2 regions of the Nonomuraea sp. NPDC005730 genome follow, and region 2 is predicted to be linked to the other one. Evidence: riboswitches for the same ligand, from Rfam matches in the RefSeq annotation. Region 2 holds a riboswitch; the other holds the start of a gene.
The links. A riboswitch is a leader RNA that binds a small molecule or an ion and turns the genes downstream of it on or off. The one in region 2 is predicted to bind glycine.
Positions count from the first base shown of each region.

Region 1: another riboswitch for glycine. It lies ahead of gcvP (aminomethyl-transferring glycine dehydrogenase); the one in region 2 lies ahead of gcvT (glycine cleavage system aminomethyltransferase GcvT).

Region 1 covers NZ_JBEXYK010000060.1:55,123-58,520, forward strand. The annotation lists gene ABZ444_RS41395 (bifunctional nuclease family protein) at 110-580, shown strand; gene ABZ444_RS41400 (MerR family transcriptional regulator) at 728-1,348, shown strand; glycine riboswitch at 1,397-1,493, shown strand; gene gcvP (aminomethyl-transferring glycine dehydrogenase) at 1,660-3,398, shown strand, end outside.
Region 2 covers NZ_JBEXYK010000008.1:28,016-31,413, reverse strand. The annotation lists gene ABZ444_RS13320 (M28 family peptidase) at 1-1,025, shown strand, start outside; glycine riboswitch at 1,303-1,400, shown strand; glycine riboswitch at 1,421-1,520, shown strand; gene gcvT (glycine cleavage system aminomethyltransferase GcvT) at 1,555-2,640, shown strand; gene gcvH (glycine cleavage system protein GcvH) at 2,637-3,026, shown strand; gene ABZ444_RS13305 (L-serine ammonia-lyase) at 3,085-3,398, shown strand, end outside.

The DNA.
Region 1 (3,398 bases), on a different contig from region 2:
GCACATTCCAGGCCTGCCGGGTGTTACGTTGAAATGCATAAGCGTGTAGCAGAAACGACCCAGTCAACAGCTGTGCCGGGCGACCGGCCGGTCGAATACGGAGCAGCCCGTGTTGCAGATGGAGGTCGTGGGCGTTCGAGTTGAGATGCCCACAAATCAGCCGATCGTCTTGCTCAAGGAGGCACACGGGGAACGGTTCCTTCCGATCTGGATCGGCATGACCGAGGCGACCGCGATCGCCCTGGCGCAGGCCGAGGAGCCGCCGCCCCGGCCGCTCACCCACGACCTGTTCAGGGACGTGCTGAGCGCGCTCGGCGTCGGGCTGCGCGCAGTCAACATCGTGGCCCTGCGTGACGGCATCTTCTTCGCCGACCTGGTGTTCTCCAACGGAGTGGAGGTCAGCGCCCGGCCCTCCGACTCGATCGCCCTGGCGCTGCGCACCGGCGCGCGCATCTTCGCCAGCGAAGAGGTCGTCCAGGAGGCCGGTGTGATCATCCCTGACGACCAGGAGGACGAGGTGGAGAAGTTCAGGGAGTTCCTTGACACGATCACTCCCGAGGACTTCGGCAGGGCGGGGTAGGTATTTCAGTGCATTTACGCTTCACGACGCGCCGAGCCGGATCGTTGACTGAGCATGGTCACGGTCCTACGGTGCAAGTGAAACCCGTGGTCGCCCTTTACGAACCCCCAGATCAGGCCATGGGATGAGAGAAAGCCGGAGGTCCGCGTGGCGGTCAGCAGCGGCGAGGGAAAGACGGCCGGCCAGGAAGATCCGGTGCGGCGCGAGAGCGCGCGGCAGCGTGCCGGAGAGCAGGGCCTGCTCTTCGACGAGCAGCCCGCGACACTGCCCGACGACATCGGTTATCGCGGGCCAACAGCCTGCTCGGCGGCCGGCATCACCTACAGGCAGCTCGACTACTGGGCACGCACGGGCCTGGTCGAGCCCACGATAAGAGCCGCGCACGGCTCGGGCTCGCAGCGGCTCTACAGCTTCCGCGACATCCTGGTGCTCAAGGTCGTCAAGCGGCTGCTCGACACCGGGGTGTCGTTGCAGCAGATCCGCACCGCGGTGCAGCACCTGCGTGACCGCGGGGTCGCCGACCTCGCGCAGATCACGCTCATGAGCGACGGCGTCAGCGTCTACGAGTGCACCTCGGCCGACGAGGTGATCGATCTCCTCCAGGGCGGCCAGGGCGTGTTCGGCATCGCGCTCGGCCGGGTCTGGCGAGAGGTCGAGGGCTCCCTCGCGGAGCTGCCGGGGGAACGGGCGGCGGTCGAGGACACCGTCCCGGCCGACCATCCCGCTGACGAGCTCGCCAAGCGGCGCCGTGCACGCCGCACGGGGTGAGCTGAACCGCTGAACACACCGTAGTAATCTAGGACAGAGTAAGGCTGATGACCCCGTGCGGGAGAGTCCCTGGGCTTCGGTCCTGGGGCGCCGAAGGAGCAACCCTCCCCGGAATCTCTCAGGCATCCCGTACCGCTCGGGTGAGGCAACTCTGGAAAGCAGGTGCGCCCGCCAGGCGCACCTCACCGACGGTGCAAGCCCCACGGTGGGGTGAAGCTCTCAGGTCGCGATGACGTCGCGATGACAGAGGGGGAGATCCGGCACTCGCCCGCGCCCTGGCGCCGGTCTCCAAGCCTCGGGAGGCAACCTCCATGACCGACCTGTCCGCTCCGCCGTTCTCGTCCAGGCACATCGGCCCATCCGAGTCCGAGCAGCAGCGCATGCTCGAGGCCGTGGGCTTCGAGTCCGTCGGCGATCTGGTGGCCGTGGCCGTGCCCGAGGCCATCAGGGTCAAGGACCGGCTCAAGCTGCCGGCCGCCGCGAGCGAGACCGAGGCCATCGCCGAGCTGCGCGAACTGGCCTCCCGCAACCGGGTGCTGACCTCCATGATCGGCCTGGGCTACTACGACACCGTCACGCCCGCCGTCATCCGGCGCAACCTGCTGGAGAACCCGGGCTGGTACACCGCGTACACGCCGTACCAGCCGGAGATCTCGCAGGGCCGTCTGGAGGCGCTGCTGAACTTCCAGACGGTCGTCTCCGACCTGACCGGCCTCGACGTCGCCGGCGCGTCCCTGCTGGACGAGGCCACCGCCGCGGCCGAGGCCATGACGCTGGCCCGCCGGGCCGGCAGGTCCAAGAGCGACGTGTTCGTGATCGACGCCGACACGCTGCCCCAGACCAAGGCCGTGCTGGCCACCCGCGCCGAGCCGCTCGGCATCACGCTGACCGAGCACGACCTCGACGGCGAGCTGCCCGAGTGCTTCGGCGTGCTCGTCCAGTACCCGGGCGCCTCGGGCCGTCTGCGCGACTTCCGCGACGTGGCCGCCAGGGCGCACGAGGCGGGCGCGATCGTCGTGGCCGCCGCCGACCTGCTGGCCCTCACGCTCGTGGCCGCCCCCGGCGAGCTGGGCGCCGACATCGCCATCGGCTCCTCCCAGCGCTTCGGCGTCTCCTTCGGGTTCGGCGGGCCGCACGCGGCCTACATGTCCGTACGCGAGGGCCTGCAGCGGCAGATGCCCGGCCGCCTGGTCGGCGTGTCGGTCGACGTCGACGGCGACCCCGCCTACCGGCTGGCCCTGCAGACCCGCGAGCAGCACATCCGCCGCGAGAAGGCCACCAGCAACATCTGCACCGCCCAAGTCCTGCTGGCCGTGATCGCCGGCATGTACGCCGTCTACCACGGCCCCGAGGGCCTGCGCCGGATCGCGCACCGCGTGCACCGGCACGCCGTCGCGCTGGCCGGCGGCCTGCGCGAGGCCGGCCTGGAGGTCGTGCACGGCGAGTTCTTCGACACCGTGCTCGTCCGCGTGCCCGGCAGGGCCGCCGAGGTGGTGGCCGCCGCCGCCGAGCGGGGCGTCAACCTGTGGCAGGCCGGGGACGACCACGTCTCGATCGCCTGCGACGAGAAGACCGGCGCGGCCGAGCTGGTCAAGGTGTGGGCGGCCTTCGGCGTCGAGCGCGAGGAGGTGGCGCTGGAGGACGACGCGCTGCCGGCCGAGCTGCTGCGCGAGTCGGACTACCTGACCCACCCGGTCTTCCACAGCCACCGCTCCGAGACCGCGATGCTGCGCTACCTGCGCAGGCTCCAGGACAAGGACATCGCGCTCGACCGTTCGATGATCCCGCTCGGCTCGTGCACGATGAAGCTGAACGCGACCACCGAGATGGAGCCGATCACCTGGCCGGAGTTCGCCGGCGTGCACCCGTACGCGCCGGAGGCCCAGACCGAGGGCTACCGGGAGCTCATCGGCACCCTGGAGGGCTGGCTGGCCGAGGTGACCGGCTACGACGCGGTCTCCATCCAGCCGAACGCCGGCTCCCAGGGCGAGTTCGCCGGCCTGCTGGCCATCCGGGCCTACCACCAGGCCAACGGCGACACCGGGCGCGA
Region 2 (3,398 bases):
GCCCCGGGATCAACGACAACGGTTCCGGCTCGGCCGCGCTCCTGGAGAACGCCCTCACCCTGGCCGCCCGCAGGCCCACCCTCACCAAGCACGTGCGGTTCGGCTGGTGGGGCGCCGAAGAGGCGGGCATGGTCGGGTCCAGGTACTACGTGCAGAACGGCGGCGCGAGCGGCGTCGAGGTGTACCTGAACTTCGACATGATCGCCTCGACCAACGCCGGCTACTTCGTCTACGACGACGACGCGGCGATCCAGCGCACCTTCAACGACTACTTTGCCACCATCGGCCTGCAGACCGAGGGTGACAGGGAGGGCGACGGCCGCAGCGACCACGCCTCGTTCAAGAGCGCGGGCGTCCGGGTCGGCGGCCTGGCCACGGGGGCCGGGGCGGTCAAGAGCTCGGCCCAGGCCGCCAGGTGGGGCGGCTCGGCCGGGCAGCCGTTCGACCGCTGCTACCACAGCGCCTGCGACAGCTACCCGAGCGCCGTCAACACCACGGCGCTCGACCGCAACTCCGACGCCATCGCGTACGCCATATGGAAGCTCGCCGTGGGCACCAGCACGCCCACGGAGAACGACTACTCGATCTCGGTGGCCCCGTCGTCGGCATCGGTCCAGGCCGGTCAGTCGGCTACCGCGGCGGTCAGTACCCAGGTCACGTCCGGCCAGGCGCAGAGCATCGCGCTCTCCGCCGGGAACGTGCCGAGCGGGGTCACCGTCTCCTTCAGCCCGTCCACTGTGCAGGCGGGTCAGTCGTCCACCGTCACGATCGCCACCACCAGCGGCGTCGCGGCGGGGACGTACACCATAGGGATCAACGGCGACGGGGCGACGGCGGACCACTCCGCGTCCTTCACCCTGACCGTCGGAGGGGACGGCCAGGGCACCACCTGGACGGCCTACAAGTCGTACACGGCCGGAGACGTCGTCACCTATCAGGGGGTCAGCTACCGCTGCCTCCAGGCGCACACCAGCCTGCCGGGCTGGGAGCCGCCGAACGTGCCCGCCCTCTGGGCGCGGGCCTGATCCTCGGGCCTGACCTATAGGGCCTGATCCATGGGGCCTGATTCATAGGGCCTGATCCTCGCGCGGGCCGGTCGCCACCGGCCCGCCCCCGAGCTGCCGCGTGCGAGCTGACCTGCCATGACCGGCTCGCGCGCGGCCACCAACGCGGCCGCGACCCCGCCTCTCCGGGGCCGCGGCCGCTTTTCGCTGCGTGCGGGATGTCGCGGATGCTGCGGATGGCAGGGGGCGAAGCGCGACAACACCCCCATGACGGCACTAGGCTGACGGACATCACCGGCGAAACCGTGCGGGAGAGCACCCTGACAGCCGGTCAGGGTCCCTGAAGGAGCAAGCCCTCCCCGCGAACCTCTCAAGGCAAAGGACCGCGCGGCAGCCCTGTAAGGCGTTCTTACGGGGAGGTGACCTCTGGAAAGCAGGCCCTCGGGGCCTCGCCGAAGGTGAAAGTCCGGTAAAACTCGGGCGAAGCTCTCAGGCATCCATGACAGAGGGGGAGGATGCTGGCATCCAATCCTGTCCTGAGGTGCGACAAATGTCCCGACCTACGCCGCTACGAGACGTCCACGAGGCCCTAGGCGCCACGCTGACCGACTTCGCCGGATGGCTCATGCCGCTCCGGTACGGCAGCGAGTCGGCGGAGCACAAAGCCGTCCGCGAGGCGGCCGGGCTGTTCGACCTCTCGCACATGGGCGAGATCTTCCTGACCGGTCCGCAGGCCGCAGAGGCCCTCGACTACGCCCTGGTCGGCCACCTGTCGGCGCTCGCGCCCGGCCGGGCCAGGTACACGATGATCGTGGACGAGCGCGGCGGGGTGCTCGACGACCTCATCGTCTACCGGCTGGCGGACGAGGAGTTCATGGTGGTGGCCAACGCCTCGAACTCCGACAAGGTCGCGGATGAGCTGAAAAATCGTACTAAGTCGTATGACACGGCGGTCGATGACCGCTCCCAGCAGTACGCCCTCATCGCGATCCAGGGCCCGAAGGCCCAGGAGATCCTGGCCACGCTCACCGACGCCGACCTCGGCGGCCTCAAGTACTACGCGGGCCTGCCCGGCGTGGTCGACGGCCGCCAGGCGCTCATCGCCCGCACCGGCTACACCGGCGAGGACGGCTTCGAGCTGTTCGTCGCCAACCAGGACGCCGTGCCGCTCTGGCGCGCCCTGGAGGCGGCGGGCGAGCCGCACGGGCTCAGGGCCGCCGGTCTGTCCAGCCGCGACACCCTCAGGCTGGAGGCCGGCATGCCGCTCTACGGCAACGAGCTGAGCTCCGACCTGACCCCGTTCGACGCGGGGCTGGGCAGAGTGGTGAAATTCGACAAGCCCGGTGACTTCGTCGGCAGGGCGGCACTGGAGGCGGTCAAGGACGACCAGCCCCGCCGCCGCCTCGTCGGCCTGGTCGCCCAGGGCCGCCGGGTGCCGCGTCACGGCTACCCGGTCACCCGCGACGGCGCCGTCGTCGGCGAGGTCACCAGCGGTGCGCCCTCCCAGACCCTGGGCAAGCCCATCGCGATGGCCTACGTGGACGCCGGAGCCGACACAGGTCTGGCCGTGGACATCCGGGGCAGCCATGAACCTATGGACCTGGTCGAGCTGCCCTTCTACAGGAGGAACAAGTGAGCAACATCCCTGACGACCTGAACTACACCAAGGAGCACGAGTGGGTGTCGGGCGTGGACGACGGCATCACCGTGACCGTCGGCATCACGGCCTTCGCCGCCGAGGCTCTTGGTGACGTCGTCTTCGTGCAGCTCCCCGAGGTCGGTTCGACCGTCGAGGCGGGTGACTCGGTCGGCGAGGTGGAGTCCACCAAGTCGGTGAGCGAGATCTACGCGCCCGTCGGCGGCGAGATCGTCGAGGTGAACGCGGCCGTGTCCGACGACCCGTCGCTGGCCAACAGCGACCCGTACGGCGACGGCTGGATGTTCCGTGTCCGCATGGAGGGCGACGCGGAGGACCTGCTGTCCGCCGAGGAGTACACGGCGCTCACCTCAGGCGAGTCCTGACACCAACGCCGGGGCCCGCGGCGGGCCCCGGCACTTCCTGAACTGAAGGGCGCCATCAATGGCGATCAGCGTCTTCGACCTCTTCAAGATCGGCATCGGACCGTCCAGCTCCCACACCGGCGGCCCGATGGCCGCCGCGCACAAGTTCGCCCGCGGGCTGCACGACGACGGCCTGCTCCCCCGCGTGGCCCGCGTCGAGGTCATCCTGTACGGCTCGCTCGGCCTGACCGGCAAGGGCCACGGCAGCGACAAGGCGGTGCTGCTCGGCCTGTCCGGTGAGAAGCCGGAGCTGGTCGACGTCGACTCCGTCGACGCCCGCCTGGCCGAGATGCGCGCCTCGGGCACGGTCAACCTCTACGGCGAGCACGAGAT